2 linked regions of the Candidatus Vesicomyosocius sp. SY067_SCS001 genome follow. The protein of the gene in region 1 interacts with the protein of each later gene in a pairwise test. Links are inferred from orthologs where the notes say so. Each region holds a gene or a part of one and is shown in the gene's direction. Other genes may lie near its edges.

Region 1 (7,888 bases):
ACTAATAAATTAGAATTATTACACACATTAAATGGCTCAGGATTAGCAGTTGGTAGAACGTTAGTAGCAGTATTGGAAAATTATCAGCAAGCTGATAGAAGTATTAAAATCCCCTCTGTTTTACAGAGTTATATGGGTGGGTTGGAAGTTATGAATTAATTTTTTTATATAAGGAGATAAAATGAATTTATTAGATTTAATTATTGTACCAGCATTCGCAGAAGGTTTAGTATCAGAGAGTAGTATTATAGATTCATGGAGTGGGTTACCATTTTTATTGGTTATGTTTGCATTGATGTATTTTTTACTGATTAGACCTCAGCAAAAACGTGCCAAGGAGCATAAAATATTATTAGTAGCCTTAAAAAAAGATGATGAGGTTGTTACTAATGGCGGTATAGTTGGTAAAGTTGTTTCTGTAGATGAATCTTTTGCAATATTAGAAATTGCTAATGGTGTTGTGGTTAAGGTGCAAAAGCAAGGTATTAATCAAAAAATGCCAAAAGGGAGCGCTAAAATTTAATTAAACATAACTGTTATGAATCATTATTCATGGTATAAAAATGCATTAATTGTATTTGTTTTATTGTTTTCAATATTGTATGCATTACCTAATATATTTGGTTCTGATTTAGCTCTTCAAGTGTCCAGTGCAGGTAATAATTTGATTGTTGATCAGGATTTGGTTAAAATTAAAAATGTATTAAAGATTCAACAAATTGAGTTTAAATCTATTGAATTAATTAATCAAAGGATCTTAGTACGTTTTAAGGATAATACACAACAGCTTTTGGCTAAAGATGTTATTAATCAGGCGCTGAGTCGGCGTTATGTGGTGGCGTTAAATTTGGCACCTTCTGTGCCAGTTTGGTTGGCAAGTATCGGTGGTAAGGCTATGTCACTTGGATTAGACCTGAGAGGCGGTGTTCACTTTTTATTAGAAGTTGATATGGAAGCGGTAATTTCAGCTTCTATGGATATAGCATACAATGAACTTCGTGTTTTATTACGTAAAGATAGATTATATAATAGCATAAAGCAAGAAGGTAATAGTATTGTTATTCATTTTAAGCGATCTGAATTAAAAGACGAGGCATCTAAGTTAATTAAATCAGAATTGAGTGATTTAATTATGCTGAATAATACAGATGATTTATTACTAAATATTAGAATTAGTGAGAGTGTACAAAAACAAGCTAAGAGAAGTGCGCTTAAACAAAATATTATAACGTTGCGTAATCGAGTGAATGAATTAGGCGTAGCAGAGCCAATTATTCAACAGCAAGGTCTGGAACGTATTGTTGTCCAACTACCAGGTGTACAAGATACAGCCAGAGCAAAAGAAATTTTAGGTGCGGTAGCAACTTTAGAATTTAGATTGGTTGATGAAAAAAATGACCCACAAATAGCTATTCAGTCAGGGCGGTTACCGATTGGCTCAAAACTTTATTATTTTAAAGATGGTCGTCCACTTTTGCTAAAAAGTCATGTGATTACAACGGGTGAAAATATTACGGGTGCAACGTCTGGTATTAATCAAGAAAATAACACACCAATGGTTAATATCACACTTGATAGTACTGGTGGTAGGGCAATGTTTAATACCACTAAAAGATACTTGCACCATCGTATGGCAGTTGTTTTTATTGAGAATAAAGTTGAAACACTTGTTAAAAATGGTAAAACCATTAAGAAGCGTACCACTACTAGAGATATTATTAATGCTGCTACAATTCAAGGTATATTTTCGTCACGGTTTCAGATTACAGGTATTGATAATATTAAAGAGGCTCGTAATTTAGCGTTATTATTAAGAGCTGGCTCTCTTTCAGCGCCGATTGAAATTATTGAAGAACGTACTATTGGTCCAAGTCTTGGTTCAGATAATATAATTAAAGGAGTTATATCAGTATTGGTTGGATTTATTTTAGTGTTATTGTTTATGGCTATGCGTTATCAACTATTTGGTATGGTAGCAAATGTGGCTTTGACGCTTAATTTAGTGATGATTTTATCTATTTTGTCTTTATTGCAAGCCACTCTTACACTGCCAGGTATTGCAGGTATTGTGTTAACAGTAGGTATGGCAGTTGATGCTAATGTGTTAATCTTTGAACGTATTAAAGAAGAAATGGGAATGAATAGAAATTTTCAGAAAGCTATTTCAATTGGTTATGATAAGGCGTTATTGACTATTTTAGATGCTAATATTACGACTTTGATTGTGGCATTGATTTTATTTAGTTTTGGTACTGGCCCAATTAAAGGCTTTGCGATTACCTTGTCAATTGGTATTATTACTTCAATGTTTACAGCTATTATTGTCTCACGTGCAATAATTAATAAGATATATAGTGGTAAGAAGTTAGAAGATATTTCAATATGAGTTTTAAAGTATTAAATATTCCAACGATTAACTTCATGGGTAAGCGTACTTATGCCATTATATTTTCAGTGTTATTAATTTCAGCTAGTATTTTTTCATTAACTACAAATGGACTTAAATTAGGCATTGATTTTAAAGGAGGTACTTTAATTGAAGTAGGATATCAACAAAGTGTTGATTTAGCTGAGATTAGAGCTGTTTTGGTGAATGCAAATTTTAAAAGGGCTAATGTTCAATATTTTGGTTCAACTAATGAAATTTTAATTCGTTTAGAATCTCAATCAATTTCTAATGCTAAGTTAAGTTCAAAAATTATTTACTTATTGGGCGGTGATGTTGATATTCGTCGGGTTGAATTTGTGGGTCCTAAAGTGGGTGAAGAGCTTACGAATGATAGTGGTCTAGCAATGTTATATGCCCTGATTGGTATTTTGATTTATGTTTCATTTCGTTTCGAATATCGTTTTTCATTGGGTTCAATTACAGCTCTTATTCATGATGTTATCATTATTTTGGGTGTTTTTTCATTATTCCAAATCGAGTTTGATTTGACGGTACTGGCTGCTATATTAGCAGTTATTGGTTACTCCTTGAATGATACTATTGTGGTGTTTGATCGGATTCGTGAGAATTTCTTGTTAACACATCATATTGAATCCTCTAGGATTATTAATGATGCACTTAACCAAACACTATCTAGAACAATAACAACCTCTTTGACTACCTTATTGGTGTTATTGGCACTGTTCTTTTTAGGTGGTGAGATTATTCATAGTTTTTCTTTAGCATTACTAATTGGTGTAGTAGTGGGCACTTATTCTTCTATTTATGTTGCAAGTTTGATGATTCTTGAGTTAGGTATTACAAAGGAAAATTTATTTTCATCTGAGAAATCAAAGTCTAGACCTTAATTTAATTAAATTTAATTAAAACATGTAAGTTAACATTAATTCATATAGTTTTATTTGAAAAACAATATTAGTATAGATTATAATCAAATTACTATGTTTTTTATTTTTATCCTAACTATGATAGGTCTTATTAACGTATTATGTTTTTTAGATTGATATAGACAAGGTAGTATTAATTAGCGTGCGTCAGTTTTTTACTTTTGTTATTAATGTTAAGGATGAAGACTGATAGGAAAAATATTATTTAAATAAACTAAATTTTTTTATAGAGTTATATAATGTACGTGCTGTTTTAAATGGATAAATACTCAAAGTTAAGATGTTGAACTAATAATCCATAATATACAAGATAATCTAAACATGTATTATATGGTTATTTATTAAATAGTCGTTAGTAATCTTATATATTTTGTTGTTATGAGAAAAATTAAAATAATTTTTCTTTGAGTTATTACAACATGATCCAAGAATGGATTCTTGTGTTATATTTTAATATTTATTATTTAAATTTTTCGAAGACTAAACAAGCATTTGTACCACCAAAACCAAAACTATTCGACATAACTCGGTTAAATGTTTGTTTGATTGTTGTTTGTATAATTGGCATACCTTTAGCTGCTTCATCTAGTATATTGATATTTACAGATTTTGTCATAAAATTATTTTGTAACATTAGTAATGAGTAAATTGATTCATTCACACCAGCCGCACCTAGTGCATGGCCTGAAAGTGATTTAGTTGAGCTAATATTAGGAATATTATCGCCAAAGACTTCTTTGATAGCATTTAGTTCTTTTACATCGCCAACTGGCGTTGAGGTGCCGTGAGCATTAATGTAGTTAATAGGTCCATTTACTGTTGATATAGCAATTTCCATACAACGTTTAGCACCATCACCAGATGGCACAACCATATCATAACCATCGGAAGTTGCGCCATAGCCTGTTAATTCTGCAAGAATAGTTGCGCCTCGAGCTTGTGCGTATTCTAGTGATTCAAGCGCTAAAGCACCACCACCACCAGAAATTATAAAGCCATCTCGTTCTTTGTCAAAAGCACGAGATGCTTGCTCAGGGGATTTATTATATTTAGAAGATAAAGCACCCATTGCATCAAATAACATGGTTAATGACCAATCTAGTTCCTCACCACCACCAGCAAATACCACATCTTGTTTGCCCATTTGTATTTGTTCCATGGCATTTCCAATACAGTGTGCGGATGTTGAGCAGGCAGAACTGATTGAATAGTTAATGCCTTTAATTTTGAATAGAGTTGAAAGACAAGCTGAGGTTGTAGATCCCATTGTACGCGGTACACGATAAGGACCAACGCGTTTAATACCTTTTTTTCGTAATATATCGGTAGCTTCAACTATATTTTGGTTACTAGCTCCACCAGAACCCATAATAAGTCCAGTACGTTCATTTGAGATTTGTACTTTTGTTAAGCCTGATTGTTTAATTGCTTCGTCTAGTGCAACTGCATTGTAAATGGCGGCATCAGCCATAAAGCGTTTCATCTTTCTATCAATAATTTCGTCTGAATTTATCTCAGAAATTGTTCCAGATAGGTGTGAACGAAGCCCTATATTTTCCTGAGTTTCATTAAATTTAATACCTGATTTAGAGGTTTTTAAAGAGTTTAGAACCTCTGCACAATTTGCACCTAAACTGGAAACAACTCCCATTCCTGTGACAACAACTCTATGCATTACATTTTGCTAGTATCAGTAAATAATCCAACTTTAAGGTTGGTAGCATCGTAAATTACCTTGCTATCTACTTCCATGGTTGCGTCGGCTACACCCATATACAATTTGCGTGCAATAACGCGTGATAAGTCTATCTTGTAGGTTAATTTTTTTGCACTTGGTAGCACTTGTCCAACAAATTTAATATTACCAGCACCGAGTGCACGACCTCTGCCAGTACCTCCTAACCATCCAAGATAAAAACCAATTAATTGCCACATTGCATCTAGTCCTAAGCAACCAGGCATAACTGGGTCTTCATTAAAATGACATTTAAAAAACCATAAATTAGGATTAATATCTAATTCAGCAATAATTTCACCTTTGCCGTATTCACCTCCATCATTGGAAATATGACTAATACGATCAAACATCAGCATAGGAGGCTTTGGCAGTTGGGCATTACCTAATCCAAACAATTCGCCATCACCACATTTAATTAATTCATTATAAGAGAAAGAATTTTGCATTGTGTTCTATGTAAAACAATTATCTAGATTATACCAGTGTCTGCTTAATATCAGCAATGATGTCCTTAATGTCTTCTAGCCCAACAGATATTCTGATTAATCCATCTGTTATATGAGCGTTAAGTCTTTCTTCATCTGTTAAACGCCCGTGTGTTGTTGTTGCTGGATGAGTAATGGTAGATTTTGTATCACCTAAATTGGCGGTAATAGAAAGTATATTAGTAGCGTTAATTATTTTAAAGGCCGATTTTTTCCCACCTTTAATTTTAAACGATACAATACCACCAAAGCCAGATTGCTGGGATTTTGCCAAATTGTGATTAGGGTGGGAGGGCAGACCTAAATAATAGACTTTTTCTACTTGATCTTGGGCTTCAAGCCAAATAGCAAGTTTGAGAGCATTGTCCGAATGTGCCTTCATTCTAAGACTTAAGGTGTCTAACCCTTTAAGTACAATCCAAGCATTAAAGGCACTTAAACTAGGACCTGTGGTGCGTAAAAATTTATGAATTTGTTCAATAATATCAGTACTTCCAGCTATAACACCTGCTAAACATCTACCTTGACCATCAATATATTTAGTAGCTGAGTGTATGACAATATCAGCACCTAAAGTAATAGGGGTTTGTAGTGCAGGGCTTAGAATTGTATTATCAACTGCTAGCAGAATACTATTGGCTTTTGATATTTTGCTAAGTGCGTCAATATTCACAACCTCACCTAACGGGTTAGATGGGGTTTCAAGTAAAAAGAGCTTGGTGTTATTTTTGAGTGCATTTTCCCAAGCTGATAAGTCAGATAAATTGACAAAACTAATGTCAATGTTAAATTTAGTAATAATTGTATTTAGCATTATAATTGAGGTGCCAAACATATTGCGCGAAGCAACAATATGATCACCTGATTTAAATAATGCCATAATGGTTGCAAAGATCGCTGCCATACCAGATGAAGTTGCAACACATGCTTGTGCACCTTCAAGTATAGCTAATTTTTTTTCAAAGGCATCCACTGTAGGATTGGTAAAACGTGCATAAATATTTCCTGGATCTTTTTTAGAAAAGCAATTGGCAGCTTGTTCAGCTGAGCTAAAAACAAAACTGGAGGTTAAAAATATAGCCTCAGAATGTTCTTTTTCAGTAGTAGTTCTATAACCTGTGCGTATGGCTTTAGTATTAAAGCTTAAGTCTTTCATGTATTTTTAAAATTGTTAAATAACTCTATTCTACATCATTACCAATTAATTCAGAAGCTTCACAGGTATTGTTATTTTTTTTAGTGGAGTTTCCTCGTAAAAATTCAATATGTTCAAGATAGTCTTGGTCAATATCGTTGGTCACATATTGACCATTAAAACAAGAGCAATCAAATGTGTTAATTTCCTTATTACCTTGTTGTACGCACCAGATTAAATCGTCTAAATCTTGATAGATTAGCTTGTCTGCACCGATAGCTTTGCAGATTTGATCGATATTTTTATTGTGGGCAATAAGTTCTTTATTACTTGCCATATCAATACCATATACATTTGGATAACGTACAGCAGGTGCGGCTGAGGCAAAAAATACCTTATTAGCGCCAGCGTCACGAGCCATTTGTACAATTTGCTCACTGGTTGTGCCACGTACAATGGAATCATCGACCAATAATACATTTTTGTTTTTAAACTCAAGTTCAATTGTACTGAGTTTTTGGCGTACTGATTTTTTGCGAAGTTTTTGTCCTGGCATGATAAATGTACGAGCAATATATCTATTTCTAATTAATCCTTCACTGTATTTAACGTCTAATTTATGTGCTAGTTGTAAAGCAGCTACTCTAGAAGTGTCAGGGATAGGGATAACAACGTCAATGTTATTAATGTCCCATTCTTTATGAATTTTTTCGGCTAATTTTTCCCCCATTCTTAAACGAGATTTATATACTGAAATATTATCAATTACTGAATCTGGACGAGCAAAATATACAAATTCAAATATACAGAGTGAGTATTTGGCTTTTTTTGTGCATTGTTTAATAAATATATTACCCTTTCTATCAATAACTACTGCTTCACCCGGTTTTATATCTTGAGTAATTTTATAACCTAGAGCTCTAAGTGCTACACTTTCAGAAGCCAACATATATTTAGTGCCACTTTTGGTGATGCGTTTACCAAGAATAAGTGGACGAATGCCATTTGGGTCTCTAAAGCCAAAAATACCATATCCTGGAATCATACCAATGGCTGCATAAGCACCTCGTACACGCTTGTGTACTTGTGAGACAGAGTTAAAAATATCAGACTCGTTAATACGTTGTTTTTGTAGTTTAGCTAATTCACTGGCAAATACATTCAGTAAAATTTCTGAATCAGAATTGGTGTTAA
Region 2 (4,120 bases), 330 kb from region 1 along the record:
TTCATCAAATCGAAGGTTTAATTGTTGATAAACATGCAAATTTTGCGCAACTTAAGGGTTTATTAATTGATTTATTGCGTACTTACTTTGAAAAAGAAGTATTGAAAGTACGTTTTCGTCCTTCATATTTTCCATTCACTGAGCCGTCTGCAGAAGCTGATATTGAATGTGTTATGTGTGCTGGAGCAGGCTGTCGAGTTTGTAAAAAGACGGGTTGGCTTGAAGTATTAGGGTGTGGTGTTGTTCATCCTAATGTGTTGTCATCAGTCAATATTGACCCAGATGTCTATACTGGGTTAGCATTTGGGATAGGAATCGAACGTTTGTCAATGTTGCGTTATAGTGTGAATGATTTGCGCCTTTTTTTTGAAAATGATAATCGTTTTTTGAGGCAATTTAGATGAATATCTTGTCAAATTGGTTACGTGAGTGGGTAAATCCAAACGTATCTGATAGAATATTAGTAGAGTATTTAACCATGGTAGGACTTGAGGTCAATAGTATTACACCTATTGTACTAGCTTTTAAAGGTGTTGTAGTGGTAGGTAATGTCGTATCTTATAATAAACATCCTTATGCTGATAAATTAAATTTGTGTCAAGTAGATGTAGGTGAAGAAAAAAATTTACAAATTATTTGTAGTGCTGAGAATATTCGTTCAGGATTGAAAGTGATTGTCGCTATGGTTGGCTCTCAGTTACTAAATGGTTTAGAGGTTAAAATAGTCAACCTTCGAGGTGTTAAGTCATTTGGTATAATTTGCTCAGAATTTGAATTAGGTATGTCTGATTTATCACAAGGTATTGTTGAGCTTGAAGATAATGCACCTATTGGAAAAGATATTAGGGAATATTTAAACTTTGATAATTATATAATTGAATTAAATATTACACCTAATCGTGGTGATTGTTTTTCAGTTCTAGGCATTGCCCGCGAAGTGAGTGCTAATTATAATTTGGCTTTTAATTTACCAGTATTTGAAACGCTTGCACAAGGTGATTGTGCCATTAGTACTAGTGTTGTTGATACGAAAGCCTGCCCAAAGTATTTAACAAGAAGTATTGAGAATATCGATAATACAGTTAAAACACCTAAGTGGATGGCTGATAAATTAGTATATTCTGGTCAACAGCTTCATACACCTGTGGTGGATATTATAAACTTTGTTTTATTAGAGTTAGGTCAACCAATGCATGCATTTGATTTATCAAAGTTAAAAGGTAATATTGAAGTTAGAATGGCAAAATGTGATGAACATATTGAATTATTGAACGGAACTACGATAAAGCTAAAGGAAGATATTTTGGTCGTTGCTGATAGTAATTTGGTGCTTTCTATTGCAGGGGTTATGGGTAACATGTCAAGTTCTACTCAAAATAATTCTACTAACATATTGTTAGAAAGTGCTTTTTTTGAATTGGTATCTATTTCAGGAAATGCTAGAAGCTATGGTTTGCATACTGATTCATCCTTACGTTTTGAGCGTGGTGTGGATTTTAATATGACCGAGTTGGCAATGGATCGTGCTACACAACTTATTGTTAAAATTTGTGGTGGTCAAGCAAGTAAAATTAGCGCCTGTATTGATAAAAGTGCATTACCAAAACTGAAACCAATAACCATTAATCAAGAGAAAATTAAAAATATTTTAGGTCTTGAGTTAGATGCAAAATGGATTGAGCAAAAATTTACTAATCTTGGGTTTGAAATATCACAACAAACCAATAATTCATGGACTATTATTCCACCAAGTTTTAGATTTGATATTCGTATTCCTGCTGATTTAATTGAAGAATTGGCAAGGCTTTATGGTTATGATAATTTACCTGTACAAAAATTGTCTTTAGAAGCCAATATTAATTCTTCTTCAGAAGTTGATATTAATCAATATGATATTACTCAAAGCTTGGTTAATCGCGGTTATCAAGAGATTATTACTTATAGCTTTATTTCTGAAAAATATCAGAATTTAATCAGTCCAGACGCAAGAAAAATTAGACTTTCAAATCCAATTTCAGTTGATATGTCAATCATGCGCTCATCGCTTATACCAGGTTTGTTACAAACAGTAGAATCTAATCAAAGGCGAAAGCATACAGATGCTAGGTTTTTTGAGATTGGTTTATGTTTTGATGGCATTGAAGTAGATGAACAATCTAATAAGTTAGCCGCTATTGTGACAGGTAATCGTTTTTCTGCACAGTGGGCAGCGAATTTACAGTCCTTAGATTTTTTTGATATTAAGGCTGATTTGGAATCACTATTAGTGTTAACAGGTTCTGAATTTTATTTTGAATCAGAAGAACATACAGCTTTGCAAAAAGGACAAACAGCTAAAATTATATTAAATGGTGAGCAAGTAGGTTGGATAGGTGCATTATCACCGATTGTTCAAAAACAGTTATCATTACCTGACTGTTATTTATTTGAAATTGATTTAGCCAGTATAAAATCACGTAATATCGTTAAATATAAAGTATTTTCATCATATCAACAATCTAGGCGTGACATTGCTTTAGTACTCGATGATGTTGTACCTGTAGCTAAATTAATTCAAAGTGTTAAGGCTATGCAGCAGCAGTATTTTATTGATGTTATCTTGTTTGATGTTTATATAGGTGAGGGTATTAAATTAGGGAAGAAAAGCGTTGCACTTAGTTTAATTTATCAATCACTAGAGGGGACACTGACAGAAGCACAACTGAATATTAAAGTTGATGAAGTTTTGGCATTGATGCACACTAAATATTCAGCTATTCTCAGATAATGTCAGTTACCAAAAAAGATATTGCTAACGTATTAGTAAAAAGCTTGAACATAACTCATGTTCAAGCATTATCAATCACGCATGATTTTTTTGATCAAATAAAACAAACATTAGCTTCTGGAGAGTCAGTAAAACTATCTAGTTTTGGTAATTTTATCATAAGAGAGAAATCTTCTAGAGTAGGTAGAAACCCTAAGACTGGTGAAATAGTTGAAATTTCAGCTAGGAGAGTAGTAGTGTTTAAATCAGGACCAAAGCTTAAATTAGCTACTCAAAAAGATGAATACTCTTCAAACTATAGTATACTTTGTTATTAATTTGTAATAGTTGACAGTGTCAGTTATGGTATTAGGAATTCATCAATTTTATTACAGACTATTTAGAATTACTAACTAGTCTGTAATAGCCGACATAAATCCTTTTAATATTGGCATTATTTTGTCAATAATTTCTTGATTTTTAACAGTATTATTAATATGACCTTTAATGGTTTTTTTTGTTTTTTGTAGGGTTGTATTGTAATTGTTATCAAATTCAAAATTTATAAAATAAAAACCTTTGGTTTTGTCTCTAGATCTAATCGATAAAAAGTCAGTTTCCCAAGAAAGTTCTACTTGATAGGCTTTACTTGTATTTGTTGTATCTTTTTGTAGTAAAATAAAGGTTGAGCCAATATGAAAAATAAAATGATTTGCATTGCAATTTGATGCAGGCTTTATACTTAATTTGCCATTATTTAGCGCATTGGCAATTTGTTTAAGCTGAAGGTTATTAAGTTGAATATATTTTGCATCTAAATATTCTTCAATATTAGCATCTGGATGGTTGTTTTTTAAAAATTTAACAAGTCTTTTAAGCATGTCTTTAATATTTGATTATAATTTATTATTATAATCAAAAATAATGAGTCATTCTCGCCAAGCATATTTATTTTAGTTTTTATTAAAATTTATAGGAATTACTTTTTTGTGGTTAAATCTATTTTTCACTTATATTTTTTATTATTTCGTATAATTTATGCTACACATAGTATTTAGTTATAATATTACTTATATATTGCTTAGTAATAAAATTACCAATATTATTAAGTCTTATAATAATGTCTAAGAATATACTTTATTTTTTGCTTTTGTTAAGTTGCGAATTATTTTAATTCATAAAATGGAAAATTATACATGCAAACTGCCTACTTTTCTGGTGGATGTTTTTGGTGTGTTGAAGCAATTTTTCAACGCATTGAGGGGATTATTAAACTCACTTCTGGTTATTGTAATGGGAATACGAGTAATCCCACTTATCAAGATATTTGTTTAGGAGTAACTGGACATGCTGAGGTAGTCAAAATAGAGTTTG

What was found.
Region 2: the proteins of secD (region 1) and pheT interact in binary tests that used the Escherichia coli proteins (3 or more experiments, as listed by UniProt). The link is inferred for Candidatus Vesicomyosocius sp. SY067_SCS001 from one-to-one orthologs.

Annotation. Positions count from the first base shown.
Region 1 is NZ_CP054877.1:942,202-950,089, reverse strand. Bases 1-2,962 are described here. They hold secD (protein translocase subunit SecD), read left to right. Parts: upstream 1-538; coding sequence 539-2,386; downstream 2,387-2,962. Other genes in these bases: secF (protein translocase subunit SecF), read left to right, coding at 2,383-2,962; yajC (preprotein translocase subunit YajC), read left to right, coding at 182-523; serS (serine--tRNA ligase), read left to right, coding at 1-159. In the rest of the region: more of secF, read left to right, coding at 2,963-3,297; fabB (beta-ketoacyl-ACP synthase I), read right to left, coding at 3,797-5,011; fabA (bifunctional 3-hydroxydecanoyl-ACP dehydratase/trans-2-decenoyl-ACP isomerase), read right to left, coding at 5,011-5,520; HUW60_RS04535 (O-succinylhomoserine sulfhydrylase), read right to left, coding at 5,549-6,715; purF (amidophosphoribosyltransferase), read right to left, coding at 6,741-7,888. UniProt on the Escherichia coli protein: Part of the Sec protein translocase complex. Interacts with the SecYEG preprotein conducting channel. SecDF uses the proton motive force (PMF) to complete protein translocation after the ATP-dependent function of SecA.
Region 2 is NZ_CP054877.1:615,310-619,429, reverse strand. What follows is about bases 1-3,083. They hold pheT (phenylalanine--tRNA ligase subunit beta), read left to right. Parts: upstream 1-400; coding sequence 401-2,767; downstream 2,768-3,083. Other genes in these bases: HUW60_RS02955 (integration host factor subunit alpha), read left to right, coding at 2,767-3,083; pheS (phenylalanine--tRNA ligase subunit alpha), read left to right, coding at 1-404. In the rest of the region: more of HUW60_RS02955, read left to right, coding at 3,084-3,084; HUW60_RS02950 (hypothetical protein), read right to left, coding at 3,160-3,627; peptide-methionine (S)-S-oxide reductase MsrA, read left to right, coding at 3,943-4,120.